One region of the Actinoplanes derwentensis genome, then DNA from elsewhere that is predicted to be linked to it. Evidence: riboswitches for the same ligand, from Rfam matches in the RefSeq annotation. Region 1 holds a riboswitch; each other region holds the start of a gene.
The links. Region 1 has a riboswitch for cobalamin ahead of BLU81_RS05860 (ribonucleoside-diphosphate reductase subunit alpha). Riboswitches for the same ligand answer to the same signal wherever they lie in the genome.
Positions count from the first base shown of each region.

Region 2: linked by a shared signal. The riboswitch ahead of BLU81_RS10665 (CbtB domain-containing protein) and the one ahead of BLU81_RS05860 (ribonucleoside-diphosphate reductase subunit alpha) in region 1 are both predicted to bind cobalamin.
Region 3: linked by a shared signal. The riboswitch ahead of BLU81_RS08930 (MerR family transcriptional regulator) and the one ahead of BLU81_RS05860 (ribonucleoside-diphosphate reductase subunit alpha) in region 1 are both predicted to bind cobalamin.
Region 4: linked by a shared signal. The riboswitch ahead of BLU81_RS08970 (ABC transporter substrate-binding protein) and the one ahead of BLU81_RS05860 (ribonucleoside-diphosphate reductase subunit alpha) in region 1 are both predicted to bind cobalamin.

Region 1 covers NZ_LT629758.1:1,327,498-1,331,560, forward strand. Annotated here, with positions in the region: gene BLU81_RS05850 (enoyl-CoA hydratase/isomerase family protein) at 1-564, opposite strand, end outside; gene BLU81_RS05855 (formylglycine-generating enzyme family protein) at 579-1,337, opposite strand; cobalamin riboswitch at 1,648-1,875, shown strand; gene BLU81_RS05860 (ribonucleoside-diphosphate reductase subunit alpha) at 1,997-4,063, shown strand, end outside.
Region 2 covers NZ_LT629758.1:2,295,413-2,299,475, reverse strand. Annotated here, with positions in the region: gene BLU81_RS10680 (methyl-accepting chemotaxis protein) at 1-22, shown strand, start outside; gene BLU81_RS10675 (GNAT family N-acetyltransferase) at 210-680, opposite strand; gene BLU81_RS10670 (CbtA family protein) at 758-1,528, opposite strand; gene BLU81_RS10665 (CbtB domain-containing protein) at 1,519-1,713, opposite strand; cobalamin riboswitch at 1,749-1,868, opposite strand; gene BLU81_RS51485 (S8 family serine peptidase) at 1,958-3,136, shown strand; gene BLU81_RS10655 (suppressor of fused domain protein) at 3,133-3,636, shown strand; gene BLU81_RS10650 (TIGR03086 family metal-binding protein) at 3,714-4,063, shown strand, end outside.
Region 3 covers NZ_LT629758.1:1,943,849-1,947,911, reverse strand. Annotated here, with positions in the region: gene metE (5-methyltetrahydropteroyltriglutamate--homocysteine S-methyltransferase) at 1-666, shown strand, start outside; gene BLU81_RS08935 ((2Fe-2S)-binding protein) at 706-1,425, opposite strand; gene BLU81_RS08930 (MerR family transcriptional regulator) at 1,461-2,318, opposite strand; cobalamin riboswitch at 2,374-2,521, opposite strand; gene BLU81_RS08925 (TetR/AcrR family transcriptional regulator) at 2,519-3,181, opposite strand; gene BLU81_RS08920 (SDR family oxidoreductase) at 3,286-4,029, shown strand; partial or broken gene BLU81_RS08915 (SDR family NAD(P)-dependent oxidoreductase) at 4,029-4,063, shown strand, end outside.
Region 4 covers NZ_LT629758.1:1,962,516-1,966,578, reverse strand. Annotated here, with positions in the region: gene BLU81_RS08980 (cytochrome c oxidase assembly protein) at 1-1,093, opposite strand, end outside; gene BLU81_RS08975 (EamA family transporter) at 1,290-2,177, shown strand; cobalamin riboswitch at 2,176-2,392, shown strand; gene BLU81_RS08970 (ABC transporter substrate-binding protein) at 2,522-4,015, shown strand; gene BLU81_RS08965 (ABC transporter permease) at 4,012-4,063, shown strand, end outside.

The sequences.
Region 1 (4,063 bases):
CTCGGAGCGGACGAGACAGTCGGCCAGCCCCACCGTGATCGCGTCGCCCGCCCCGATCGTCGTGCCGGTCAGCGCCAGATGGGTGCCCAGCTCACCCGGCGCCCGCGACAGCAGCCACGAGCCGCCCACGTCCGGGTGGAAACCGATACCCACCTCGGGCATGGCCAGCCGGGACCGTTCGGTGACGATCCGCAGTGACGCGTGGGCGGACACCCCGATCCCGCCGCCCATCACCAGCCCGTCCATCCAGGCGACGATCGGTTTCGGATATCCGGCGATGGCGGCGTTGAGGTCGTACTCCCGGGCCCAGAACTCCAGCGACCCGGTGCCCCCGGAAACCGCGTCCGCGTGCATGGCCCGCAGATCCCCACCGGCGCAGAGACCACGCTCCCCGGCCCCGGTGATCAGCACCGTCCGCACCCGGTCGTCGGACTCCCATTCCCGCAGCACGTCAGCGACGAGTCCGACCATCTCGGCGGTCAGTGCGTTGATGGCTTCCGGCCGGTTCAGGATCACCTGGCCGAGCTGACCTTCCACGATCGTGAGCACGGGCGACGTACACAAATGATGTCCTTCGGTCATTTCTGGGGCGGGACCGGCGCGACCGGGCGGATCGCGGTGAACTGGTGATGTTCGTAGCGGGTGGCGGCGAGCAGCAGCAACCATTCGTCGCAGCCCTGCCACGGGTGGATGTCGGCGGCACCGCCGCGCACCACCCGGGGACCGTCACCGGTGCGGGGCCGGGCATCGTCCGGGGCGCCCGTGAAGCCAGGGATCCACACGTCGGCGCAGATCTCGTTCGCTGAGCCCATGGCGGCCAGTCCGAACGCGTTCTCGGCGTCGGCTGTCCGCAACTCATCCCTGAAATCGTGGAGCACTTGCTCCTCGCCGGGCTTGCCGTCGCCACGGAAGGTCAGAGTGGTGGTGCCGCCCCGGGCCGCGTACTCCCACTCGGCCTCGCTGGGCAGCCGGAACGGCAGTTCAGCAAGTAGGTCATCCAGGTCGTCCTCGAGCCGGGCCGTGCCGGATTCCGCGTCGGTGTAGTCGTCCTCATATTCGGGCAGCCAGTGCCGAACCTGAGCGACCGTCAACGGGTGCCGGGCGATCAGGAACGGCGCGACGTGCACGTCACGGACCGGCTGGGCCTCTGCGGCGCCGGCGAAGAACGACGTGAGGTCGTCCTCGGCGCCGCCACTGCGCTCGATCGCGCGTACCGCCGCCAGTTCGTTCTCGGACAAGCCCATCCGGAACGTCCCGCCCGGCACCTCCCGGAAGACGACGCCGGAGGGGGTGTGCCGCCAGGCCGGCCGGTCGGCCACGATCTCCTCGGTCCACATGGCGCCGAACGTTAGCAGCGCTTGACCCGCGACCGGAGAATGGCTTGGTCAGCGAATCGCCGATGCCGGGGGAGGCGCGGGGTGGAACAGCGCGGCCGGGGCCGGTGTCCGGTCTGTGGACGGATCGCCGGAATCACCGCCGAGGGGCGGGTCGCGCGGCATGACGGCACGATCCGGGCCTATGCCCCGCCTCAGGAGTGTCCGGGTGGTGGACGGCTGCCGCAGGATGATCCACCCGACTAGTTGATCTCTGTCGGGTGACGTGTTGAACACACCATGTTGGGTTATGACTTTCTGGCCTGACCTAGATATGGTGTTCCACGCAGCTGGTTCGGCCGGGCCCTCACGGGTCCGTCCGAGGCAACAGGGAACCCGGTGCAAGGCCGGGACTGCCCCGCAGCGGTGAGTGGGAACGACAACCGTCAGGTAAGCACTGGGCCCGTCCCGGGCCTGGGAAGCGACGGTCGGTAGGTGGCTCTGGCGACAAGCCGGAGCCGTGCCCACGAGTCCGAAGACCTGCCAGCGTGCCGTGCATCGCGGTGATGTGCGGCGGTTGAAGGCCGCGTGGGACGGCTGACGCCGAGCGTCCGCGTGGCCGTGTGCCCGTGGACGGCTGGTGTCTGTCCTCCACGCGTCGGGCTCGCGAGGGAGGAGTGGGCATGACGCTCACCACCAAGGTCACCAGTGTGCCGGAGCAGCGGCGGCATGTGATGCAGGTGCGTAAGAGAAACGGCGATCTGGAGCCGGTCGACGTCAACAAGATCGTCAAAGCGGTCGAGTTGTGGGTCGCCGATCTGGACGAGGTCGACCCGCTGCGGGTGGCGACCAAGACGATCAGTGGCCTGTACGACGGCGCGACCACCGCTGAGCTGGACAAGCTGTCGATCCAGACGGCTGCCGAGCTGATCGGTGAGGAGCCGCAGTACTCGAAGCTGGCGGCCCGGCTGCTGGCGGCGTACGTCGACAAGGAGGTCCGCCTCCAGGGCGTCGCGAGCTTCAGCCAGTCGATCCGGTACGCCCACTCCGAAGGCCTGATCGGCGACGAGACCGCCGCGTTCGTGGCCGCGAACGCCCGCAAGCTCGACGACGCCATCGACCCGGCCGGTGACCTGCGCTTCGAATATTTCGGGCTGCGCACCGTCGCGGACCGTTACCTGCTGCGCCACCCGACCGAGCGTCTGGTCGTGGAGACCCCGCAGTACTGGCTGCTGCGGGTCGCCTGTGGCCTGTCCAAGGACGCCCGTGAGGCGATCGGCTTCTACCGGCTGATGTCGTCGCTGGCGTACCTGCCCAGCTCACCGACCCTGTTCAACTCGGGCACCCGGCACACCCAGATGTCGTCGTGTTTCCTGGTCGACTCGCCGAAGGACGAGCTGGACTCGATCTACGAGCGGTACCACCAGGTCGCGAAGCTGTCGAAGTTCTCCGGCGGCATCGGTATCGCCTGGTCGCGGGTCCGCGGCCGGGGCGCGCTGATCCGGGGCACCAACGGCAAGTCCAACGGCATCGTCCCGTTCCTGAAGACCCTCGACGCCGGGGTGGCGGCGGTCAACCAGGGCGGCCGGCGCAAGGGCGCGGCCTGCGTGTACCTGGAGCCGTGGCACCCGGACATCGAGGAGTTCCTGGAACTGCGCGACAACACCGGTGAGGAGTCGCGCCGCACCCACAACCTGAACCTGGCGAACTGGATCCCGGACGAGTTCATGCGCCGCGTCGAGGCCGACGGCGACTGGTCGCTGATCGACCCGTCCGAGGCCCCGGAGTTGCCCGACCTGTTCGGGGAGGCGTTCGACGACGCTTACCGGGCCGCGGAGAAGAAAGCGGTCAAGACCGTCAAGGCCCGCGACTTGTACGGCCGGATGATGCGCACGCTGGCACAGACCGGCAACGGCTGGATGACGTTCAAGGACCGCTCGAACGCGCTGTCGAACCAGACCGGCGAGCCCGGCAACACCATCCACCTGTCGAACCTTTGCACCGAGATCCTCGAGGTCAACAACGACGACGAGACCGCCGTCTGCAACCTCGGCTCGGTCAACCTGGGCGCACACGTCACCGCTGACGGTGTCGACTGGGAGAAGCTGCGCGAGACGGTGCGCACGGCCGTGGTCTACCTGGACCGGGTCATCGACATCAACTACTACCCGTCCGACCAGGCCGCCGCGTCGAACCCGCGCTGGCGTCCGGTCGGCCTCGGGCTGATGGGTCTGCAGGACGCGTTCTTCACGCTGCGGCTCCCGTTCGATTCGGCCGAGGCCCGCGAGCTCTCCACCCGCGTACAGGAAGAGATCTTCCTTACCGCTCTTGAGGTCTCGGTCGATCTGGCGACGAAGTTCGGCCCGCACCCGGCCTACTCCGAGACGCGTGCCGCCAAGGGTGACCTGCACCACGAGCTGTGGGGTGCCGACCCGGCGCAGGCTTCGCGCTGGGCCGAGGTGAAGGAGCGGATCGCCGAGCACGGGCTGCGTAACTCGCTGCTGATCGCGATCGCGCCGACCGCCACCATCGCGTCGATCGCCGGTGCCTACGAGTGCATCGAGCCGCAGGTGTCCAACCTGTTCAAGCGCGAGACGATGTCCGGTGAGTTCCTGCAGATCAACACCTATCTGGTACGCGAACTCAAGTCCCGCGGCCTGTGGACCGCGCCGATCCGTGAGGCGATCAAACGGGCCGAGGGTTCCGTGCAGGGCATCAACGAGCTGCCCGCCGAGGTGCGCGAACTGTTC
Region 2 (4,063 bases), 970 kb from region 1:
GCTGGACGACACCCATACCTGACACCCACGCCGGAGCACTTTCCGTCACTGCCGGTGGGGCTGGGTGTGGCGTTCGGACGAGGCCCGCACGGTCGCGGTGTCCTGGCACGGCTGTGGGTACCACTGGACCGTCCCGCGAGCGGTGGCGACGATGAGGACGACGAGGTGACCGATCTGCTGGCGGTGGTGAGGAGCGCTGACCGGACGGGTCAGAGGTTTTTGGTGAGATGGATGCTGTGGGGGTCGGGGCGGTAGTCGGCGAACGGTGGGCAGGTGACGAACCCGAAGCGGGTGTAGAGGGTGCGGGCCGGGGCGAAGAACGGGTCGGTGCCGGTTTCGAGGTAGAGGTCGGTGTAGCCGCGGTGGCGGGCTTCGGCGATCAGGTGGGTCAGTAGGGCTGAGGCGACGCCGCGGCGCTGGGCGGTTCGGGCGGTGCGCATGGATTTGATCTCGGCGGTGGTGGGGGTGAGTTGTTTCAGGGCGCCGCAGCCGAGGAGGTGGTCGCCGTCGTGCAGGGTCCAGAGGGTGATGCCGGTGCGGCGCAGGCCGTCGAGGTCGAGGGCGTGTTTGCTCTCGGGTGGGCTGATGCCGCGCATTTCGTCGACGTGTTCCTGGAGCAGGGCGGCGATGGCGGGTCCGGTCAGGTCGTCGACGGTGATGGTGTGTTGTGGCGCGGTCATGGGCCTATTGGTATCAGGCACTGGTTGCATACAAAGACAGTGAGGGCGCTGCCCTCACTGTCTTCATACGTCGCCGGTCACGCGGTGGTGGCGGGCTCCGGGGTTGCGATGGGCTGCCCGGTGCGGGTGGCCAGCTGGTTGAGCAGTCCTGCGAAGGTCAGTCCGAGGGCGGTCCAGAGGATGGTCTGGGTGCCGAGTGACGAGATCCGGAAGTTCCACAGCAGCGTCGCCGGGAAGTCGTCGGGGACCTCGTTGAAGGTGGGCAGCATCAGATAGGCGATGGTGACCACGATCAGGAACGCAATGGTGCCGGCGGTAGCACGGCGCCATTGGTGGGTCTGGGTGCGGGCGGCGAGGACGGCGGCCCAGACGGCTACCAGGCCGAGGATGAGGACGGCGAGGTAGGCGATGGTGCGCTGGTCGATGGTGTCGGGGTCGCCGACGGCGGGTGGGTTGGGCGGGTATTTCAGGTAGGGCACGAGAACGATGCCGGTGAGGGCGGCTGCGGCGAGGCCGAGAGCGGCCTGGGTGTCGCTGCCGGTGCGCAGCCGGCGCCGCAGGACGGTGTAGGCGGTGGCGAGGATGCCGCCGAGGGCCGCGCCGTAGAGGGCGGTGGCCAGGAGCAGGCCGACGGTGCTCTGGACGTCGCGTTCGACGAGGGCTTCTTCGTCGGCCTCACCGGGGGCGAGTGCCGGGGCGTTGGCTTCTTCGATGGCGATGGCGGCGTTGATGTGGGGTTCGCCGGCGACGTAGGCGAAGGTCCCGGCGAACAGTCCCGCGATCAGGCCGGCGAGTAGGCCGCGGAGCAGGAGCTGGATGTAGGTGGGGACGGGGGTGGTCAATGGCACGGGACACCGAGCAGGTGGCGGCCGTCGTGCATGAGTTCGTGCAGGTACATACCGCTTTGGGAGATGCCGCCCTGGTCGAAGGCGACGAGGTAGGCCAGGAGCAGCATGATGCCGGTGAATCCCGCGGCGGTGGCGAGGAGCCGGGTGGAGACCGTGGGTACGGCGAGGGGTTGTGCCTTGGGCATGGAGTGGTTCCTCCTTCGGGATGACGCGTCCCGATCGATGGGGCCTGCGGCGCGTGAGCGTCCTGACTCGCCTGCCCGTGACGGGGTTCGGCTTACAGTGGCGCGACCGCACCGGAGTCTCACCGGTTTTCCTCACTCGCCGCAGAATTGGCTGGCTTCAACTTAACGGCCGGGGTGGTGGCGGCACAACTGGTGGCCGGTAGCATCCACGCCGGTCGTCGGGGGTGTACCGGGGGTGGGTTTCGTGCGGTTGCCGGTTGCGGTGGTGGTGGGTTTCGTCGCGGGTGTGGTGGTGCCTGTGGTGGGGCCGGCGAGTGCGGCGCAGTGTCTGGGTGCGGGGGTGACGTCGCCGGGTGTTCCGGCGGAGTTGAAGGCGTATGCGCCGGCCCGGTTGGCGGGTCTGGCCACGGGTGCCGGTGTCCGGGTGGCGGTGATCGATTCCGGGGTGGCGCGGAACCCGCAGTTGACCGGCCGGGTGCTGGGTGGACGGGATTTTCTGCATGGTGCGGCGGATGCGCGGCAGGACTGTCCGGGGCACGGGACGGCGGTGGCGGGGATCATCGCGGGGCTGCCGGAGGCTGATTCCGGGGTGCAGGGTTTGGCGCCGGGGGCGACGATCGTGCCGGCGCGGGTCAGTGAGGATTCGGATCTGGACGATGCGGGGCAGGGGTCGTCGAGTGCGGCTGCTTTTGCGCAGGCGATCCGGTGGTCGGTGACCACGGCCAGGGCGAAGGTGATCAACATTTCGCTGGTGATGCCGGGTCAGGATGCGGGTGTGCGGGCGGCGGTCGCGGAGGCGGTCGCTGCGGACGTGGTGGTGGTGGCCGCTGCCGGTAACGGTGGTGTCGATGGTGGGGTGGCGTACCCGGCGGGTTATCCGGGGGTGATCGGTGTGGGTGCGGTGGCCGCTGACGGGTCGCTGGCTCAGTTCTCGCAGCCGGGTGAGCATGTGGATGTGGCGGCGTTCGGTGACGCGGTGACGGTGTTGTCGCCGGTGTCGGGTCATCGGGTGGTGCAGGGGACGAGTTTCGCGGCGCCGTTCGTGGCGGCGACGGCGGCGTTGTTGCGGGAGCGGTTTCCCCGTGACAGTGCGGCGGAGATCACGGACCGGTTGTTGCGGTCGGTGGATCCGGCTCCGGGTGGGGCGCGCAGTGCCGGGTACGGGTTCGGGCTGCTGAATCCGTATCGGGCGCTGACGGAGGAGGCGGGTCCGAAGGTGGCGGCGGTGGTGGCGGTGTCGCCGGTGCCGTTGGCGCGCCGGGGTGGTCCGGAGTGGGATCGGGCGGGTTTGTTCGCTGCCGGTGGTGCGGGTCTGGCGTTGTTGGCGGGTGTGGTGGCGGCGGTGGTCGGCCGGGGGCGGCGGCGTGGGTGGCACCCCGCTACTTCTGGGGAGTCCACGACTCATGATCGAATGCCGGGATGATGTGGGAGGTTGTCACCGAGGCGTTGGGCCGGTTGTATCCGCGGGAGCAGCCGTGGCATGTGTCGTATGTGGCCGGTGAGCATGTGCTGGAGGCCGGTTCGGTGTATCCGGCGGACGGGCATTGGCATTATGTGACGTACGGGCTGGGCCGGCGTTGGGGTGTGGAGTTGACGTTCCGGCTGGTGCGCGGGGCGGAGACGGATCCGCCGCAGTGGCCGTTCGTGACGCTGGAGCACATGGCGGGTTATGCGAACAGTCTGGCGGAGCCGCTGGAGGAGGGTCAGTGGGTGGATCTGGTGGGGCCGATCACGGGTTTCCCGTTCTCCGGTGGCCCGGATACCGGGTTGACGGTGCTGATTCTGACGGCGGATCCGGAGTTGGGTGATCGTTTTCTGCAGTTGGTCGGGGTGACCGAGGCGGAGGCGAACGGGGAGTCGGAGATCGCTGACGACCGGTTGATGGTGACTGATCCGGGCCGGGCCCGGCCGGTTCAGGAGTAGCCGATCGCGGGTGGCGTCACCCGGCCGGGTGCCTGGTTCACCTGGCCGGGATGTGTCGGGGTTTCTAGGCTGGGTCCATGTCTACTGAGATCAGTGATCTGCTCGGCAAGGCGGTTCCGGTGGTGACCGCGCTGGTGGCGCGGGTGCGTGACGAGCAGTTGCCGGCGGTGACGCCGTGTGCCGAGTTCACGGTGCGGGACCTGTTGTCGCATCTGTTCCAGGTGGTCCGCAACTTTCAGCTGGTGGCCGACCGTAAGGAGGTCGACTGGGGTGTGACCCCGGACAGCCTGGTGGGGGACTGGCGGGCGGACTTCGCGTCCGAGGCCCACCAGATGATCATTGCGTGGGCGGATCCGGCGGTCCTGGACGGGGTGTCGCCGGGGATGGGCCTGCCGCATCGCACTCTCGGGCTGATGATGGTGGTGGA
Region 3 (4,063 bases), 620 kb from region 1:
CCGATGACGGTGGCCTGGTCCACGTACGCCCAGTCGCTGACGGCGAAGCCGGTCAAGGGCATGCTCACCGGCCCGGTCACCATTTTGGCCTGGTCGTTCGTCCGCACCGACCAGCCGCTGCCGGACACCGCCGACCAGGTCGCGCTGGCTCTGCGTGACGAGACGGTGGACTTGGAGGCCGCCGGGATCACGGTGATCCAGGTCGACGAACCGGCCCTGCGGGAGACCCTGCCGCTGCGCCGCGCCGACCAGAAGGCCTACCTGGACTGGGCGGTCGGCGCGTTCCGCCTGGCCACCAGCGGTGTCACCGACGCCACCCAGATCCACACCCACCTGTGCTATTCCGAGTTCGGCGAGGTGATCGGCGCGATCGACGCCCTCGACGCGGACGTGACGAGCATCGAGGCGTCCCGTTCCAAGATGGAGGTGCTCGACGACCTGGCCACCATCGGCTACCGCCGCGGCGTCGGCCCAGGCGTGTGGGACATCCACTCGCCGCGCGTGCCGTCCCAGCAGGAGGTCGTCGCGTCGTTGCGGCTCGCGGCCGAGGCGGTTCCGGCGCGCCGCCTGTGGGTGAACCCGGACTGCGGCTTGAAGACCCGCGGGTACGAGGAGACCGAGGCGTCCCTGCGTCACCTGGTAGCGGCGGCCGCTGAACTGCGCTAGCCCTCTGCGCGGGTGGAGGGTTCGGGCGCCCGAACCCTCCTAACCCGGCCGCCGGGTGTTCAGCACGCAGTCGCCGCAGGTGCCGCCGCCGGGGATGCGGTAGTAGAGGCAGCAGTTGTTGCGGGCCAGGTACCAGCGGGCCCGCGCCGGATCGGGCCGGGTCAGGGTGGCGGTTCCCCGCAGTGGCGGCAGTTCGAGACACCCGGTGACCAGGGTCGCGGCGGTTTCGGCGGCGCCCGGCATCGCGTCGGCGATCATGCCCGCCGCACCGCCCAGCGCCGAGGCGACATTGCCCCACAGCACCTGCGGCGACAGCCGGAACCGCTCACGGAAGACGTCGAGCACCGGCTCGACCAGACCCCGGATCGCGGTACGCGAGAAGAGTTCGGCTGTGCCGGGCCCGCTGTCGAGTCCGTGCCAGGCGATCGGAATCGGTCCCGCCTCGACCTGCCGCCACCACAGCCGTTCCACGTCGGCGATCGGCAGGACGCCGCCGGTGGCCACCGCCCCGAGCAGCGGTGACAGCAGCCGCGACGCGAGCCCGAGGAAGATGATCGACGCCGCGGCCCGCTCGTCGATGTCCGCGTGGTCCAGCCCGCCGAGCCCGGCCAGGGTCCGCCGCCCGATCCGAACCCGCTGGGCGATCACGTCAGGGTCGAGCAGTTCCCGCACCGGCCGCCAGCCGGGTTCACCGTCGTAGGGTTCCCACGCGAAGTAGGGGCCGAGCCGGGCCGCCGCTTCCAGAGCCGCCCCGGTCACGCCGCGACCGTTCCGGCCATCCTGTTTTCGAAGGGTCACGCCGCGACCAGCCCGGCGACTGCCGCCACCGCGTCGGCGAGGTGTGGGCACGCCCGGCCTCGTCCGGCTTCGACGACGGCCGGCCGCCACGCCGGGTCACCGATGCAGGGTGCGAGGATTTCCGCCGGCATCGGTCCGGGACCGTCGCACCAGAGCACCACGACCGCGGGCCGGGCCCGGGCCACCGCGCCGCCGATCACCTCCCCGCACAGGCCGGCGCCGAGGTGTATCGAAGCGGTTCCGCGTTCGGCGAGCGCGGCGGCGAGTGCGTCGAGGGCGGCCACGTCCCGGCCGTGGTCGGCGGCCATCAGCAGCACCGAGACCGGCGTACCCGCAGGTGGGCGGGGCACCGCGGCAAAAACCTCACTGAGGGTACGGGTGAGCAGCCGCCGCGCGATCGCCTTGCGCGTCTCCGGGTAGCGGGCGTGCCCGATGTGACTGAACGCGGGCCCGGCCATGGTGTGCCAGGTGTGCACGACACCATGCCCGGCCACCGAGGCCGCCAGGGTCTCCCGCAGGGTGAGCACGTCCATCCGGCGGGCGGCCCGGGCCAGCCCACGGGCTTCCGCGTCGGTACCAGGGTCACCGCACGGACGGTCGGCAGTCCATGATGTGGTCTCGCGGCGGGCCTGCCGGGCGGCCTCGGCCGCGGGCACTCCTCGGGTGGTCAGCTGCGCCATCACGGTCAGCGCGGCGACGTCGTGCGAGGTGTAGCGCCGATGCCGCCCGGACTCGTGCCCGGACGGGCCGAGTCCGTACCGCTGGTGCCAGGTCCGCAAGGTGGTCGGGGCGACACCGAGCCGCCGGGCGAGTATCCCGGCACTCAGCCGCTCCTCGACCGGCGCGTGCATCATCAGCTGTTCTCCCACCGCCGACCCGCCCTCGAGGTCACCGACAACACCACACCAGGTCAGGCGCGGGCAGTGGCAGGTATTCGGACTCGCGGGCACGCACCGTCGCCCACTCACCGCTGCGGGGCAGTCCCGGCTTCCCACCGGGTTCCCTCTTACGACACCCGATCTGGCGAACCGGGCGAACCGACTGCCCACCCATCCTACGGGGTACGCCCCATCCGTCCCGACACCGATCGTCTCGTCCCGGCCGCCCTATTCCCCGCGCCGTCGAGGGCGTTGTCGACCAGGGCGATGGCGAATTCCTCGGTCAGGGGGGCGTCGGGGATGAGCAGGCGGTGGTAGCACGCTCCCCAGAGCTGGTCGACGAGAATGCCGAGGTCGAGGTCGTCGCGCAGCTGACCACGCTCGCGGGCCCGTTCGAAGGCCGCCATGGCGAGCGCGCGGCGGGTGGCCGAGTAGTGCAGTGAGAACGCCGCGGACAGCTCGGGGTCGGTCTGCGCCACCCCGATCAGTCCCGCGAGGATCGCGCCGGTGCCGTCGGTGTTGAGGAGCCTGACGAAGGTGCAGAGCTGTGCGGTGATGTCGGCGCGGATGTCGCCGGTGTCGGGGAACTCCAGAATGGGTTCACTGTGGGTGAAGTAGGCCTCCGCTGCCAGTGCCCCGGCGGACGGCCACCACTTGTACAGGGTCATCTTGCTGGAGCCGGCCGCGGTGGCGACCCGGTCGAACGTGACCGCCTTGATCCCCTCGCTCAGCAGCAGCTCGGTGGCGGCACGCAACACGCCTGCCCGGACCTCGGCGGCCGGCCGGCGGCCACGTCCTCGTCGCTGCGGTGCCACCGGGGGCGACGACTGCTCAGCCATGGTCGTTCCTCTCGTCTCGACAACTCCGCCCTCAGATTAGTGGACAACTAGTCTTTATCTCGCTACGGTTATATGGACACCTAGTCCACATACCTGGAGGGCACATGTCCGGCAACCTCACTCCCACCCGCGTCGCCATCGTGACCGGAGGATCCGGCGGCATCGGTCGCGCCGTCGCCGAGCGCCTGGCCGCCGACGGCATCGCCGTGGTGGTGCACTACAGCGGCAACGAGGCCAAGGCCGAGGACGCGGTGAAGCAGATCGTCGCCGCAGGCGGCCAGGCCACCGCGTTCGGCGGCGACGTCGCCGACCCCGCGGAGATGGCGGCGTTGTTCCAGCACGCCACGGACACCTTCGGCGGCGTCGACGTCGTCGCGCACACGGCGGGCATCATGCCGCTCGCGCCGATCGCGCAGACCGACCTCGACACCTTCGACCGCATCCAGCGCACCAACGTGCGCGGCACCTTCGTGGTCAGCCAGCTCGCCGCCCGGCAGGTGCGCGCGGGTGGAGCGATCATCACCTTCTCGACGTCCATCACCCGGCTGCAGATGCCCACCTACGGCGCCTACGCCGCCTCCAAGGGCGCCGTCGAGGCCATGACCCTCGTCCTCGCCCGCGAGCTGCGCGGCCGCGACATCATGGTCAACACCGTCGCACCCGGCCCGACGGCCACGCCGCTGTTCTTCGAAGGCAAGAGCGAGCAGGTCATCAACCACATCGCCTCGCTCAACCCGATGGAACGCCTCGGCACCCCCGAGGACATCGCCGAGGTGGCCGCGTTCCTCGCCGGACCGGGCCGCTGGGTCAACGGCCAGGTCCTCTACACCAACGGCGGTGCCGCCTGATGGCCGTGGTCCTCATCACCGGCTCCAGCACCGG
Region 4 (4,063 bases), 640 kb from region 1:
GGATGAACATGTCGGGCAGTGGGTCGCCGAGCATCCGCAGCCCGGTCGGCGGGAGCGGGGCGGGGAAGCCGAGCAGTTCGGTCAGCGGGTCGAGGTCGGCGACCTCCGACTGCGGGGCGGGGCTGCGGGACAGGGCCACGGCCAAGCCGATCGCGGCGCCGAGGACCACGAGTTCCCCCACCGCCAGGCGCAGGAAGGCACGCGGGCGGCCGGTTCGCAGGGCGGGCAGGGTGCGGGCGCGGTGCAGCGCGCCGATCAGACCCACCAGACCCAGAGCCAGGACCTTGGCGAGTACGAGTAACCCGTACCGGCTCCCGAAAAGCTCTGACCAGGCACCGAGTCGCACCGCCGCGTTCGCGGCACCGCTGACCGCCGTGACGATGAGACAGGCCAGCGCGAGGCGGCTGTAGCGGGCGACCGCCTCCGGGAACGCCCGGGCCCGGCGCACCAGCAGCAGCCCGCCGAGGCCGCCGATCCAGAGGGTCGCGGCGAGCACGTGCAGTACCAGGCTCGACACCGCGAGCTGGTGGTCCCCGGCACCGGCGGCGTGCCCGGTGAACACGGGCGGCACGATCGCCACCAGGGCGAGGATCGTGGTGACGGCGGCCAGCCCGCGCGACAGCCCGGCCCGGCTGAGCACCACCACCAGCAGGATCAGCCCGGCCTGCCACATCAGGGCCTGCCCCTGCGAGATGGACAGGGCGAACCCGGCGACCGGCTGGACCCCGAGTTCCGGCACCGGCACGCCGAGCACGTCGGAGACGCTGAACAGGATCCGCGCGACCACGACCAGCAGCCACGCAGCGGCCAGCCAGGTGGCCCGGCGCAGCAGCTGCCAGCCGTGCGCGGAGACGCTGGGACCGTCGCCGGGCAGCAGGAACGCGGCCGTCACCAGCACTCCGGCGAGCAGCACCGCCAGCAGGTCGGACAGGGTGGTGACCACCGGCAACGCCCACGGGGTGACCGGCCCGGCGTCGGGCAGGCCGGGGATGACGGTGGTGTCCACTCCCCCGGCGAACATCAGCGCGGGCACCAGCACCACCGCGGCCGTCCCGGCGACCAGCGCCGTGACCGACCGTGTTCTTGACTTCACTTTCCACCCCTGACCCTGCGGCAACGCCGTGTTGGTCGGTTTCCGGGCCCGGCTGGTTCCCGGCCCTGGCGTGAGGTGCGTCATTCCGGTGTCAATCATCTGTCGGCGGGCGGATCCGTCAATGGATGCGGCTCGCCGCGTTCCGGCCGCACCGAGCCCGCCGAGAACTGCCGGGATTGCGGGGCGTCACACAGCGTTGAGTTGGACATTGGCACTGGCGGGCATCGCCGCCACCGGATGGGGCTTCTCCGACTTTCTCGCCGGGGTCGGCGCGCGGCGGCTACCGGTCCGCGCCGTCCTGATCGGAGCCCAGCTGACCGGCCTGGTGCTGGCTCTCGTCTACCTGGCCGTCCGGGACGGTCCGCTGCCCACCGATCCGCGGCTACTGGTGATCAGCGCCGTCGCGGGCACACTCTCCGTACCGGGCATGGGCCTGGTCTACCGGGCGATGCGCGACGGATCACTGGCCGTGGTCGCCCCGGTCGCGGCCGGTGCGGCGCTCATCCCGGTCGCCTGGGGCCTGCTGCACGGCGAACGGCTCAGCGCGGGCGGCATCCTCGGGGCGGTCGCCGCGATGGCCGGGATGACCTGCGCGTCCTGGCCCGCCGGAGATCGCGCGGGACGGCGGGCCCGGTGGCGGGCGGCCTGGTGTGCGGGCGGGGCGGCACTCTGCTTCGGCACGTTCTTCGTGCTCGTGCACGAGGCGGCGCCCGACGATCCGTACATCGCCACCGCTTATGTCCGGCTCGCCGGCGGGATCGCGGGTCTGCTGCTACTCACCGAGGCCCTGGTCCGGCGACGGATCCGGATGCCGCGCGGCACCGGCTCGCCCTGGCTGCTGCCCGTGGGGGTCGGCGTGCTGGAGACGGTCGCGGACGGCGCGTTCGCCGTGGCCGCGGCCGGGGTCGCCGTCGGTGCCGCGGCTGTCGTCTCCTCCCTCTATCCGGCGGTCACGGTACTGCTCAACGCCGTGCTGTTGCGGGAGCGGCTCCCGGCCGTACACCTCTGCGGGTGTTCGCCGCGCTGGTCGGGGTGGCGTGCCTGGCCGCCTGACCCGTTTCCAGGTGCTGATCTTCACCGGTAGCATGTGCCGCGGTGCTGGTTCACCCTGCCCGCCAGGTGGGGTGTCGCAAGAGGGAACCCGGTGTGAAACCGGGACTGCCCCGCAGCGGTGAGTGGGAACGACCGCCGTCATCGAGCACTGGGCCGCCCATGCGGCCTGGGAAGCGACGGCCAATAGGTGGCTGGAACACATCCGCGCCCACGAGTCCGAAGACCTGCCGGCACTGCGCACACCGGACGGTGTGCGCCGCCGGCGGTCTCTCGGGATGACCAAGGGGGTGACGAGCCCTTCCTGTCGTGTGCCCGTCGGCCACTTCGAGGGAAAAGGTCTTCGTGAAACTCCCAGCCCGCCTGCGGCCAGCCGCTGTGACGGTTCTCGCACTGACACTGGCCGCCTGCTCCGGCGGTGCCGCCCCGGTGACGACGGTCAACGGCGAGATCGCGGTGGCGATGCAGTTCCCGCCCCGGTCCGCGTACGCCTTCGACGCCGACGACGGCGCCCTGCTGATGACTCTCGGTGTCGCCGAGACCCTGACCAGTGTCGACGCGTCGGCACAGCCCGCACCCGGCCTGGCCACCGGGTGGGAACAGACCGCCGACCCGAAGATCTGGCGGTTCACACTGCGTGACGGGGTCACGTTCCACGACGGCACGCCGCTGACCGCGGACGCCGTGGTCACCGCGCTGACCTACATCTCCACGGTGTCCGCGCCGCCGCGTGCGGTCCGTGACATCGGCCTGACCGTCGAAGCCGACGGGGCCGGTGCGGTGCTGATCGGCACGAGCATGGCCGATCCGGTGCTGCCGCTGCGGATGAGCAGTGGAAACCTCGGGATTCTGGCGCCTTCGGCGTACGCGGCGGGTGGACAGCCACAGGTCGTTCGTACCGCAACCGGCCCTTATGTCTTGTCGGCCGTCAACGGCGCCGACTCGGCCGTGCTGGAGCGCAACGACGCCTACTGGGGTGCCGCGCCGGCCGCCAGCAAGGTGACGGTGCGTTATGTGACCGACCCGCAGAGCCGGGCGCTGGCCCTGCAGTCCGGGGATGTGCAGTTCGCCGAGGGCCTGCCGCACGCCGCCACCGCCCAGGTCGAGGCCGCCGGGGGCGCGGTGACCGCCTATCCCGCCGCGCGCACCGTCGAGTTGCTCCTCAACCAGAGCGCAGAACCTTTCAACGACTTGCGGGTACGCCGGGCGGTCACCGCCGCGATCGACCGGCCGACCCTCGCCGCCCAGGTCCTGCAAGGTGCCGCGACACCGGCCGCCGACCTGTTCGGCACCGCCGTGCCGTGGGGTTCGCGGGTCCCGCCGCCCGCCGCCGACCTCGCCGAGGCCAAAAGCCTTCTGACCCAGGCCGGGTACGGGCCGGGCAAGCCGCTGACCGTACGGCTCTGGACGTTCCCGAACCGTCCGGAGATGCCGGTGCTCGCCACCGCCATCCAGTCGATGCTCGGGGAAGCCGGCATCAAGGTCGAGGTGACGGTCGGTGACTATTCGGCGCAGGAGCCGAAGGTGCTCGCCGGTGACTTCGACATGTTCCTGAACTCGCGCAGCTACCTGTCCGACTTCGCCGACGCCGCCAGCGTCCTCACCTCGGACTACACGTGCAAGGGCAGCTACAACATCGACCACTTCTGCTCGCCGGAGTTCGACACCCTGGTCGGCACGCTGGCCACCACCAGTGACGTGACCGCCCGGCAGAAGGTGTTCACCCAGGCCGCGGGCATCCTCACCGACCAGGCCGCCGGCGTGATGATCGTGCACCCGAACAACACCGCCGGAACCCGTGGCGTCACCGGATTCACCCCCGACCCGCTGGGTGTCCGGCCGGTCCTGCCGCAGCTGAAACCCGCCGGGTGACGGTTCTGCTGCTGCGGCGGCTCCCGCTGCTGCCATTCGGGTTACTCG